4 regions of the Bacillus sp. D48C genome follow, and region 4 is predicted to be linked to each of the others. Evidence: riboswitches for the same ligand, from Rfam matches in the RefSeq annotation. Region 4 holds a riboswitch; each other region holds the start of a gene.
What was found. Region 4 has a riboswitch for S-adenosylmethionine ahead of ACLBXA_RS26995 (ABC transporter permease). Riboswitches for the same ligand answer to the same signal wherever they lie in the genome.
Positions count from the first base shown of each region.

Region 1: another riboswitch for S-adenosylmethionine. It lies ahead of mtnK (S-methyl-5-thioribose kinase); the one in region 4 lies ahead of ACLBXA_RS26995 (ABC transporter permease).
Region 2: another riboswitch for S-adenosylmethionine. It lies ahead of ACLBXA_RS07880 (M20 family metallopeptidase); the one in region 4 lies ahead of ACLBXA_RS26995 (ABC transporter permease).
Region 3: another riboswitch for S-adenosylmethionine. It lies ahead of ACLBXA_RS15340 (YezD family protein); the one in region 4 lies ahead of ACLBXA_RS26995 (ABC transporter permease).

Region 1 covers NZ_JBKFAQ010000001.1:795,499-798,694, forward strand. The annotation lists gene ACLBXA_RS04335 (pyridoxal phosphate-dependent aminotransferase) at 1-80, opposite strand, end outside; gene ACLBXA_RS04340 (carbon-nitrogen family hydrolase) at 95-958, shown strand; SAM riboswitch class I at 1,030-1,171, shown strand; gene mtnK (S-methyl-5-thioribose kinase) at 1,262-2,443, shown strand; gene mtnA (S-methyl-5-thioribose-1-phosphate isomerase) at 2,440-3,196, shown strand, end outside.
Region 2 covers NZ_JBKFAQ010000002.1:545,577-548,772, forward strand. The annotation lists gene ACLBXA_RS07880 (M20 family metallopeptidase) at 33-1,238, opposite strand; SAM riboswitch class I at 1,327-1,428, opposite strand; gene ACLBXA_RS07885 (AAA domain-containing protein) at 1,504-3,196, opposite strand, start outside.
Region 3 covers NZ_JBKFAQ010000005.1:226,740-229,935, forward strand. The annotation lists gene lysA (diaminopimelate decarboxylase) at 1-904, shown strand, start outside; SAM riboswitch class I at 1,019-1,127, shown strand; gene ACLBXA_RS15340 (YezD family protein) at 1,200-1,343, shown strand; gene ACLBXA_RS15345 (phosphoadenylyl-sulfate reductase) at 1,431-2,135, shown strand; gene sat (sulfate adenylyltransferase) at 2,174-3,196, shown strand, end outside.
Region 4 covers NZ_JBKFAQ010000017.1:59,439-62,634, reverse strand. The annotation lists gene ACLBXA_RS27010 (hypothetical protein) at 1-427, opposite strand, end outside; gene ACLBXA_RS27005 (hypothetical protein) at 702-1,205, shown strand; gene ACLBXA_RS27000 (DUF3951 domain-containing protein) at 1,222-1,437, opposite strand; SAM riboswitch class I at 1,607-1,712, shown strand; gene ACLBXA_RS26995 (ABC transporter permease) at 1,849-2,766, shown strand; gene ACLBXA_RS26990 (ABC transporter permease) at 2,784-3,196, shown strand, end outside.

The sequences.
Region 1 (3,196 bases), on a different contig from region 4:
TTGTTAACTTTTGCAACAAGTGAAGCGAAAAATTGTGTTGGCAATGATGTTACTATCTCAGAAGGTTGAAATAATTTCATACTTTCCACCTCTTTTGAAAGTTGTTACAATTCTAGTGACAAATGATATAATCTTTCCAGTATTTTGTAAAGAGAAAAATAAGAATGGGGCTGAAAAAATGAAAGTCGCATGTATTCAAATGGATATTGTTTTTGGAGATGTAGAAAAAAATATTGAGAATGCTAAAAATAAAATAAGCGAAGCGATGAAGGAGAGACCGGATGTTATTGTCTTACCAGAATTATGGACAACAGGATATGATTTAGCAAGACTTTCTGAAATTGCAGATAGGGATGGATTGGAAACGAAAGAAAAGTTGAAAGAATGGTCGAAACAATATGGTGTACATATTGTTGGTGGTTCCATAGCGAAGCAAACAGAGCAAGGTGTTACAAATACAATGTATGTGGTAAACAAGGAAGGAGAACTAGTCAATGAATATAGTAAAGTGCATTTATTTCAGCTTATGGATGAACATAAATATTTAATCGCTGGAAATAGTACAGGTGAATTTAAGTTAGATGATGTAGAGTGCGCCGGCACAATTTGTTATGACATTCGTTTTCCAGAGTGGATGCGCGTTCATACTGCAAAAGGTTCAAAAGTTTTATTTGTTGTAGCAGAATGGCCATTAGTTCGTTTAGCACATTGGCGTTTGCTATTGCAAGCAAGAGCAGTTGAAAATCAATGTTATGTTGTTGCCTGTAATAGGGCAGGAAAGGATCCGAATAATGAGTTTGCCGGTCATTCTTTAATTGTCGATCCTTGGGGCGAGGTTGTTGTAGAAGCAAATGAAGAAGAATCAATTTTATTTGGAGAGCTTGTATTCGAGAAAATTAAAGAAGTACGTAAAGGAATTCCAGTTTTTGCGGATCGTCGTCCAGAATTATACAAATAAAATGTTGACAAGTGATTTTTATTCTTGGTATAGTCTTCAACATAAAGTTAAAAATTCAAAAAATTATACAACTCTTATCAAGAGCAGGTGGAGGGATTTGGCCCGATGAAGCCCAGCAACCGACCGTAATACCATTGTGAAATGGGGCGTTTATTACGCCAAAAGGCACGGTGCTAATTCCAGCAGAAAGTAAAACTTTCTGGCAGATAAGAGGGGAGAAGATAAACTTCAAACCTCTTTCTTAGTGGAAAGAGGTTTTTCTATGTTAGAAAAACCTCTGAATTTAAAAAGGGGGAGAAGACGATGGGATATTATTCATTAACAGAAATAACAGCTGTACAATATGCGAAAGATCATGGCTATTTTGAAGCGAAGGCAAATGTCGTTTGTCATGAAATTGGAGACGGAAACTTAAATTACGTGTTCAAATTAGATGATGGAGAGAAATCAATTATAATAAAACAAGCACTGCCCTATGCGAAAGTAGTTGGTGAAAGCTGGCCATTGTCTATAAAAAGAGCAACGATTGAAAGTAAGGCCTTACAAATTTTTGCGCAGTATGTACCGGATTATGTTCCAGCAGTGTACAGTCATGATGAAGAGTTAGCGATAACGGTAATAGAAGACTTATCAAGACTAACAATTACAAGAAAAGGATTAATAGGCGGAGAAGAATATCCGCTTTTATCCCAGCATATCGGCCGTTTTCTAGCACATGTTTTATTTTATACTTCAGATTTTGGTTTACAGTCAGAAGAGAAGAGGGTACTAGAAGGTACCTTTGTAAATCCGGACCTTTGTAAAATTACAGAGGATTTAGTGTTTACAGATCCGTTTGGACATTATGATACAAATGATTATGAGCCAGATTTACAGCTCGTGGTTGATGAACTTTGGAGTGATAAAACTTTAAAACTAAAAGTAGCACAATATAAATATAAGTTCTTAACAAGAAAAGAAACTCTTATTCATGGTGATTTACATACTGGTAGTATTTTTTCGTCACCTTCTGAAACGAAAGTGATTGATCCAGAATTTGCGACATATGGCCCATTTGGATTTGACATAGGTCAATTTATTGCAAATCTATTATTAAATGCTTTATCTAGAGAAGAAGAAAAAAGAAGTGTACTATTTTTCCATATAGAAAAGACGTGGAGTTATTTTGTAGAGACTTTTACAAAGTTATGGATTGGAGAAGGTGTAGAAGTATATACGAAAGAAAAACAATGGTTACCAATTATTTTGCAAAATATCTTTACTGATGCAGTTGGATTTGCCGGATGTGAACTGATTCGTAGAACAATTGGTTTAGCTCATGTAGCAGATTTAGATGAAATAGAAAATAAAGAAACAAGAATTCAAGCTAAGAAGCAAGCGCTATCCTTAGGTAAAGAACTAATAAAATATGAATCTAAAAGTGCAGATATTCAACTGTTTCGAACATTATTTCAACAGACAGTTTCAGGGGGCGTAAAAGCGTGAGTACAATTGTTACTGTTCCGAGATCTGTAAGCTGGAAAGGTGATGCAATTGCGGTATTAAATCAAACGAAATTGCCGCATAGCACAGAATACAAAACATTGACGACTATTGAAGAGGTTTGGAAAAGCATCGTAATGTTAGAAGTACGAGGAGCGCCTGCAATTGGAATTGTAGCTGCATTTGGCTTGGCGCTTGCATCAAAAAAATATAACACTGTACATATTGAAGAATTTCAAAAGAAGTTTAATAGAGATTGTAATTATTTGGGGACGTCACGCCCGACAGCGGTCAATTTATTTTGGGCAATTGATCGTATGAGAGAATCTATTCGAGGGATTACTACAATAAAAGGAGCACAAAAAACATTAGAAGAAGAAGCGCTTCGCATTCAGCAGGAAGATGAAGAGGTGTGCCGAAATATTGGGGAATATGCGTTAACATGTTTTAAAGATGGCGATAATATTTTAACAATCTGTAACGCTGGAAGTATCGCAACTGCCAGATATGGAACTGCATTAGCTCCCTTTTATATTGGAAAAGAGAAAGGTGTGCGTTTACATGCATATGCGTGTGAAACGAGACCAGTTTTACAAGGTGGTCGCTTAACGACGTGGGAATTGAAGCAAGCAAATATTAATGTGACCCTTATTACAGATAATACTGCAGCTCATGCTATTCAAACGAAAGAAATAGATGCAATTATTGTAGGGGCGGATCGAATTGTCGCAAATGGAGATACGGCAAATAAAATAG
Region 2 (3,196 bases), on a different contig from region 4:
CGATTGCTATTCGAAAAAAGCACCTTAATCCCTTACCCTTGATTCCTCTGCACCTCTCTAAACTCCTCCTTCACCTTCTCTAACAACCCTTCTTCCGTAATTAATCGATACGCCGTATTTGCTAATGCTTTTGCCGATGTAATTAATGCTTTATCTCCAAGTTCTGAACGTGCTGCTTCTCTAAATTCATTCGTATGTGCAATTAAGTCATCTGGTCCGATTTTAATGTACGGATGAATTGTCGGTACGACTTGACTTACGTTTCCTGCGTCGGTTGAACCGATCCCTACTCTTTCTTTACGATTTACCTCTTCACCTAATAGTTCTAATTCTTCCGCTACGATATCGTTATATGTTTTTGTTACGAGTAATTCATCGATTTCATTTTGGAATTGATGAATTTTTACTTTTGCACCTGTTGCTAACGCTGCTCCCTCAGCAATGTTTCTTACTTTTTCTGTTACTTCTGCACATCTTTTTCGCGTTGCTGCGCGGATGAAGAACCTTGCCGCGGCGTAGTCAGGAATAATGTTAGGTGCTTTTCCGCCTTCTGTAATAACGCCATGAATTTTCACGTCTGACGGAAGTTGTTGGCGAAGTGCGTTAATACTGTTATAAAGCTGAATAACCGCATCTAATGCATTAATCCCTTCTTCTGGTGAGGCTGCAGCGTGAGCTGTTTTTCCGTAAAAATGAAAATCAAGTGGATCGACTGCTAATGAAGGACTCGTTGTCGCTGTCTTTGCGCTCGGATGAATCATAAGCGCCGCATCAATGTCTTTAAATAAACCTGCCTTTACATAACTTGATTTCGCGCTACCATTTGGCCCGCCTTCTTCTGCTGGTGTACCAAACACGACAACTTCCCCGCCAATTTCTTCAAGCGTTTCTGATAATGCGATTGCTGCTGCAACGCTAATTGTGCCAATTAAATTGTGACCACACGCATGACCTAGTCCTGGTAAAGCGTCATACTCCGCTAAAAATGCAATGACTGGTCCTTGTTTTCCTGAACTTTTTCGCGCAATAAAACCTGTTTCATGTCCAGCTATATTGTGTTGCAGCTGAAATCCTGCACTACCTAGTAATAAGCTTAACGTTCTGGATGCGTAAAACTCTTGGTTTCCAATCTCCGGATTCGCATGAATATCATGACTTGTTTCTATGTACTTTTCCTTATTTCTTTCGATACTCTCTTCAATTGTTTTTCTTTGTGACGTTACTCCTGTCGCTCCCATTGTTCTTCCTCCTTTTATTTTCACGTAAAAAAGCCTCTTTCTAAAAGATAGAAAGAGGCTTCTGTATATACAATCAAAATGAGCTTCTTTCTTATCTTTCAAGTTACCTTGCTGGAATTGGCACAGTATTCATAACGAATCCGCTGCCGAGGTATCATAGGGCCAGTCCCTCCACCTCTCGTGATAAGAATTTTCATAAAATTATATTAAATTACATTCATTCTAAGTTCATTCCAAATAAAAGTCAAGGAATTCCTATCCGAATTTACCGAATATCTAAAAATCCTTTTAATACACCAATTGTTTCTGGCGCTTGCAGTCTGGCACATACGTACGGAAATTCTGTACTACCTTCAAACATCATTTGAGATGTAAGCGGTGCGCCTGCCCAGAAGATTTCATCATCAATTACGATAAACGGGAATGCTTTATTTTGTCTTTGTAACTTTACATTTTTCAGTGGAACTGGTCCATCACTATAAACTGTTATCTGTGCATTTGTACGCATTAACGCTTGCCATACTCGCTTATCCACTTGTTTTGTACTTGGAAGTGAAATAATAATTTTTCGTTTTGCGGCTAAAATATCTTTTAATAACCCTTTCGGCTCTTCAAGATTCATTTCCATAAACCAGCGTAAACGTTTCGAAATTTTCCGTTCCCACAATTGTCTTGATGTCGTGCGATCATACACATCTCCATGACGTTCTATATGAGCTGTTAATTGTGATAACGCTTGTTTTCTCGAAAGGTTTTTACGCATATAATGGCAATCTGATAATTGAATGAACTTCCCTCTCGCTCTTGTCACTGCTACATTGACGAGGCGATGGTTTTTGTGATCAAAGAATAATACGCCAGGTCGTTCTTGCGGATAACTGTCAACCGTATCAAAGATCATCATATCTCTTTCAGAACCTTGGAACTTATGAACTGTCGCCGCTAAAACTGGTATGTTTTGATATTTCGTTCTCTGCAACATTTCTCTAATACACGTTGATAAAAAGCGTGACTGCGCCCTGTAAGGTGTCACAACACCAATCGACTGAACACCGTCTAACAATCCGATTAACATCATTTGCATCGCTACTAAACCAGACATAATGTTAAAACGTGAACCAGAAGCCGCATCTTTTAACGAAAAAGCTCCCATTTGGCTCGTATCAAATAAAACACTCGCTTCATTTGCGAACGGCTGCAATTGCGCAAGTTCTTTACGCTCTGAAACAGACGGATGATCGTATACTCTATTTTTATAAATAAACGAATTCGTAAACTTCGATATATCCGCATGCATACGTCTTTGTTCCTGCAACATAAATAGGTTCGGATGTGCTTCTGATTTATTAACAGACTCAACAATCCCAGCATGGTAAAACATATCTTCCCCAAGCCATTTGCGAACAAGTTCATGGTTCGCCATCGCAATTGGAGGTAATTGTAAAAAGTCGCCACAAACAACGATACGTTTTCCAAGTGAAGCAGCTAATGCGATTTGCGGAACGAACGCCATACTCACTTCATCTACGACAACTAAATCAAATGTACGCTCATAAATTAGCGCATCAATTGCACATTTTGATAGAGTTGCACCAATTACTTTCGCATTTTCAATATATTCTTTTTCTACTTCTTTAATTTTCGCTTTTTGCTTTCGAAGATCACTTTCAATCTCTTGTATACGCTTCTTATCAGCAGAAGTCGCTTTATATGATAAAATCTTTTCACGAAGATCTTGTCGTGTTTCTTCTAAATAGAGTCTTTCTTCTCCCCAAGATCCGTTCGTCGTTTCAACTAGCTTCGACGTAAGTAATGTTTCATGATTTCGTATATGTTCATGTTGACTATAACCGTAACGAACAATTTCGCCAGGTGTCCATTTCTTTTTCTTCTCAATTTGTTTCGTTACTTCGCTCATTAATACGTCCACTGCCGCATTACTATGAGCTAACACAAGT
Region 3 (3,196 bases), on a different contig from region 4:
TTTACACGATTTAGCGATGCAACATGGAAAATTTGTGAACATATTAATTCGTGTAACACCTGGAGTAGAGGCGCACACACATGAATATATTACAACAGGCCAAGATGATTCGAAATTTGGATTTGGCGTTTCAAACGGTCAAGCGATGCAGGCAATTGGATTTGCTTTACAAAAATCAAATTATAATGTGCTAGGGATTCATTCACATATCGGATCGCAAATATTTGAAACAGCTGGTTTTGTTCGAGCAATTGAAGTTCTTCGCCAATTTTTAGAAGAAGTGAGAGAGCAAACAAACTATGTAGTAAAAGTGTTAAATGTAGGCGGGGGATTTGGAATACGCTACACAGAGTCGGATACACCATTAACTCTTGAGACATATGTGCGAGCTGTAACAAGTGCAGTGAGAGAACAATTTACTGTATGTGAATATCCATTGCCAGAAATATGGATTGAACCAGGCCGTAGCATTGTAGGTGATGCTGGGACAACAATTTATACAGTTGGATCTGTGAAAGATATTCCTGGTATTCGGAAATATGTATCAGTCGATGGTGGAATGACAGATAATTTAAGACCTGCTTTATATAGTGCGCGTTATGAAGCAATGTTAGCGAATCGAGGGAATGATGAGAATGAGGAACTCGTTTCGATTGCTGGGAAATGCTGTGAGAGTGGAGATATGTTGATTTGGGATATTCATTTACCAAAAGTCGCTTCTGCTGATTTACTAGCAGTTTCCTGTACAGGAGCCTACGGGTATTCGATGGCGAATAATTACAATCGGATTCGAAGACCAGCCGTGGTCTTTGCAAAAGGCGGAACATCGCAAGTAGTTGTGGAACGCGAAACATATGAAAATATTATTGGGAACGATCGCATACGTATTAAAGAGCTTGTCTAAATAGAAAAGGAGTTGTTCGGATGGGCAATTCCTTTTTTGTAAAATAAAATAATTAAAATATATCGGAAAACTAGGATTGAAAAAAATCAGAATTGTGATAAAATACAAATACAAAGCTTATCAAGAGAAGCGGAGGGAACTGGCCCGAAGAAGCTCGGCAACCTGCTTATAGAAAGCAAGGTGCTAAATCCAGCAAAATGGAATCCATTTTGAAAGATAAGGTAAAATATATTACCGAACAGTCTTTTCGAAATGGGAAAGATTTTTTTTATGAATAAAAAGGGGGGCTGTTCGCGTGAGTGTACGGGAACATTTTGATGAAGTATCCGAGAAGATTGAAGCGATGCTTGCTGATATGAAATATGGTTCAATTACAATTGTTGTGCAAGATGGAAAAGTAATTCAGTTAGAGAAAAGTGAAAAAGTACGTTTAAAGTGAAAAGCGCTGACTAGAAAAACTAGAGGCGGTTTTAACCTATTTTCATTAGGTTAAAACCGTCTTTTTGCTTTTACAGGGGGAAAAAACATGTTGACGTATGAAACGTGGGAAGAAAATGTTGTTTCATTTTCGGAAGAAGATGAAACAAAAGGCGCGTTATCAGTATTAAATTGGGCTTATGAAGAGTATAAAGATGAAATCGTCTATGCATGTAGCTTTGGGGTGGAAGGTATGGTATTGCTGCACCTTATAAACCAAGTAAATCCATCTGCTAAAGTTGTATTTTTAGATACAAATGTTCATTTTCAAGAAACGTATGAATTAATTCAAAGAGTGAGGGAACGATTTCCTTCATTGAATATTATAGAAAAACAGCCAGAACTTACACTTGATGAACAGGCGAAGTTGCATGGTGAAAAACTGTGGGAGAGCAATCCGAATCTTTGTTGTAAGATTAGAAAAATTTTACCTTTAGAAAAATCATTAGTCGTGGAAAAAGCATGGATATCGGGCTTAAGAAGGGAACAATCAGAAACACGTAAGCATACAAAGTTTATAAATCAAGATCATCGTTTTCAATCTATTAAAGTTTGTCCACTCATTCATTGGACGTGGAAAGAAGTTTGGCGATATGTATACAAACATAGCTTGCCGTATAACCCGTTGCATGATGTTGGCTATCCAAGTATTGGGTGTGAGAAATGTACTTTACCTGTAGGGGATGGTGGCGATTCAAGAGATGGTAGATGGGCTGGGAAAATGAAAACCGAATGTGGTCTTCATTATCAATAAGATGAATCTTGAAATAAAGCTAAGAGGGGATATAGAAAATGAGCACAGTAAACGAATTAGTAAACCGTATAGATGAGACATATGAGGTATCACAAATTGAAAAAGAAATTAAATTAGACAATATTGCTTTAAGTGATTTAGAACTATTGGCGACAGGTGGATATAGCCCGCTTACTGGTTTTTTAGGGAAGGAAGATTATGATTCAGTCGTAGAAACGCTTCGTTTAGCAAATGGTAGTGTGTGGAGTATACCGATTACATTACCGGTAACAGAAGAAGTCGCAGAAAGCCTGAAGACTGGAGAGGAAGTAAAGCTTGTCAACAATGGAAATATATATGGTGTTATTCAAATAGAAGATATTTTCGTACCAGATAAAGAAAAAGAAGCGTTACTTGTATATAAAACAACGGATGAGGTTCATCCAGGAGTGAAAAAGTTATATGAACGGCCAAACGTTTACGTTGGAGGAACTATTATTCTAACAAAACGCTTTGAAAATAATCAATTTCCTTCTTATCGTTTAGACCCAATTGAAACGAGAGAAGAATTTAAAAAACGTGGGTGGAAAACAGTAGTCGGATTTCAAACGAGAAACCCGGTACATCGTGCCCATGAGTATATTCAAAAATCTGCTCTTGAAATTGTAGATGGTCTCTTTTTAAATCCACTCGTTGGAGAAACGAAATCGGATGATATTCCTGCTGATGTAAGAATGGAAAGCTATGAAGTACTCCTTCAAAACTATTATCCGAAAAATCGTGTCTTTTTAAGTGTATTTCCTGCTGCAATGCGTTACGCAGGACCAAGGGAAGCTATATTTCATGCGTTAGTAAGAAAGAATTTTGGATGTACACACTTTATTGTAGGGCGTGATCATGCCGGAGTAGGAGATTATTACGGAACATACGAAGCGCAAGAAATCTTCACGAATTTTACGATAGAAGAGTTAGGCATTACACCACTATTCTTTGAACATAGTTTTTACTGCACGAAATGTGAAGCGATGGCTTCAACGAAAACATGTCCGCACGGAAAAGAAGATCATGTTATTTTATCGGGT
Region 4 (3,196 bases):
TTTGAAATACCTCATACATATTATTCATGATCGTATCATATAAAACAGCAAGTTTATCCCACACCCAGCGATTACTATCGACTTCTTTTTCCCCACAGTCGATAATATCGGTATGGTCAGTAATTTTATACGCTTTTTTAACGATAATAGGAGCAATCTTCGGTATACGTGGGATTTCCTTTAAGGTATCTGCAAAGTTTCCAATGTAGACATGACCGATGATTTCGATTGTTAATGATTTATCCGATATATTTAGCACGGTATGAAATTGATTTGTATGTTGTTGTTTTAAATATTGAGCTAACTTAAATGGAGCATGCTTCTTCTTTAATACGCGGCGAAGGCTCTCTGTATTTTCGATATGAAGTGATTTTTCGCGAATAAGGACACGAATATCTTCTCCCATAAAAGGCATTGTGTTGTACATAGATGATTCTCCTTAAAACCTTACATATGTTTGCGTTATGCATATGTAAGTCTAGCATGGTTTGTTCTTTATGTGTGCTTACAGTTTTGTAAGGTGATGTAGTAAAGCATTGCAAAAGTTATTTGTATAAAGTGACGATACTGTGACAAACATGTTGGTATATATATTACGATGTCGTCTTAAGTGTAAAAAGTAGGGCGTTCTCGGTATAATAACAAGTGGAGATAAAAGAAACTATAATGAGTAATAGCTGTAGATAAAAGGAGAAGAAGAGATGAAGAAGGTTTTGGGTATTGCTGTAATGGGAAGTATGATCCTTCTAGCAGGATGTAATGGAAATAAAGATACGAAAGAACCGAAAGAAAAGGTAGAGCAATCTACTGAACAAACAGAAGAGATGAAAGAATACCTTGCAGTACATGAAAAATACGATATAAAAATGAATAAAGAAATTAATAAAGCACTGCAGTTATTTGAAGTGGCAAAAGAAAAGGGCGGTAAGGAAATAACGAATGCAACATATAAAGAAGACGTGCAAAAGGTAACGACGAGCATGTTAGAAGATATTGATCATATACGTAAAGAAATTCGTGTTCCGAAGTCGAAAGAGCAAGAACATGAGGTATATGTTGGTTTCTTGAATGAATCAGAACAAGCGATGAAAAAATTACAGAAGTTAGCTAAAGAAGAAGATTCATCGTTGATTCGTGATATAGAAATTAACTTTGCAACAGCATCGACATACTATAAACGTTTTCAAGCAGAAACGAAAAAATAACCTTGCCTGTGCAAGGTTATTTTTTCTTCTTGCCATCTCTGTCTTCATCCTCAGATACTAATATTTTCTGTTCTTCGTGAAATTCGGAAATAGTTTGCCCGGTAATATTATCGAAAGGAGTATAAAAAGAAGTAATACGTTTCTTTTTAATAAAGAGTTTATAGGAGCCGATGATGACAAGTATAACGATTGTTAAGGGTAATCCTATAGTAGCAAGAAGTAAGGGGTCCATCTTATAACTCCTTTAACATCATTTCTTTTTATGATAAGCCGAAAACTGTAATTTCGATAAACGAATTAAAAACTGATTTTTCTAAATTTATCCAATTTGATTGACTTTTCAATTTTTCAGAATTATAATTCGAAATATACAATTTGAACCAAATAATAATATAGCAATTTACTTATCCAGAGAGGTAGAGGGACTGGCCCTATGACACCTCAGCAGCGGGTTCTGTAATAGGAACACCGTGCTAATTCCAGCAAGCAAGTCTTGAAAGATAAGTGATGGGCCTTTGTTTGTTAAGCCTTGATCTTATTTTTTAAGATCAAGGCTTTTTGTATTCTAAAAAGAGAAAAGGGAGTAATGGAAAAAGTACATTCATAAAACAAAGTAAATTCATGTGTTTAGGGGGTTATTGAAGTGTATGTAATTAAAAAATTATCGGTTATGGTGTTCACACTATGGGTTATTACGACAGTGACATTTCTAATTATGCATATTATTCCGGGAGATCCATTTTCATCAGATGCAAAAATCTTTCCTGAAGAAGTGATCCAAAACATGAGAGCGAAGTATCACCTTGATGAACCGTTATGGAATCAATATGTTGCTTATTTAGACGGTGTAGTTCATTTTGATTTTGGTGAATCGGTTCAATCAACCGGGCAAGGTGTATCAGAAATTATAACAACTGGCTTTGGTCCATCAGCAATTATTGGTCTACAAGCACTTGTTATTTCATTGTTAGTAGGAATTGCGGCAGGGACATTTGCTGCTCTATATCATGGGAGAGTAATTGACTATAGTGTGAGTTTGCTCGCAATTTTAGGTATTTCTATTCCAAGTTTTATTTTAGCACCACTATTTATACAAGTATTCGCTATCCAATTTGAGTTTTTACCAGTAGCCTCTTGGGGAACATTCGAACATACGGTATTGCCATCCTTTGCATTAGCGTTAGGGCCAATCGCAGTTATTACAAGGTTTGTGCGTTCTAATATGATCGAAGTACTGCAGAGTGATTATATTAAGCTAGCAAGAGCAAAAGGTATACCAATTAAGAAGATTATTATAAGACACGCTCTTCGAAATGCGATTGTTCCAGTACTTACATTTGTTGGACCGTTAATGGCTGGACTCTTAACAGGGACTTTTGTTATTGAAAAAATCTTTTCAATTCCTGGCCTAGGAAAATATTTTGTAGATAGTATTTTTAACCGAGACTATCCGGTGATTATGGGAACAACGATTTTCTATAGTGCGTTATTAATTGCTTGTATTTTCATTACAGATATTATTCATCGCATTGTTGATCCGCGTATTCGTTCTATTACATAAGGAGGGGGGATATTTAAATGGGAGCTTATGAGATTAATGAACAGTTATTAACGAAAGAAGAGAAAAAAGAATTAACGATAAATAAAAATCAGCAAACAATTAGCAGAAAGAAAGAAGTGTTTCGTAAGTTTATATCGAATCCAATCGCAGTTTTAGGAACAGTGACGTTATTGCTAATTATTGTTTTCTCGCTTATTGGCGAAAGTTTAACTTTATTTACTGCGAGTGAACAAGTAAAAAAGGCAACAAATTTACCGCCGAGTAGTGAACATTGGTTTGGAACAGATGATCTAGGGAGAGATATTTGGGCACGTACTTGGGCTGGTGGGAAGATTTCACTAACAGTTGGATTAGTAGCAGCTGCCCTCGATATAGGGCTTGGTGTACTGATTGGTGGATTTAGTGGATATGTGAGAGGGCGTAATCGTCT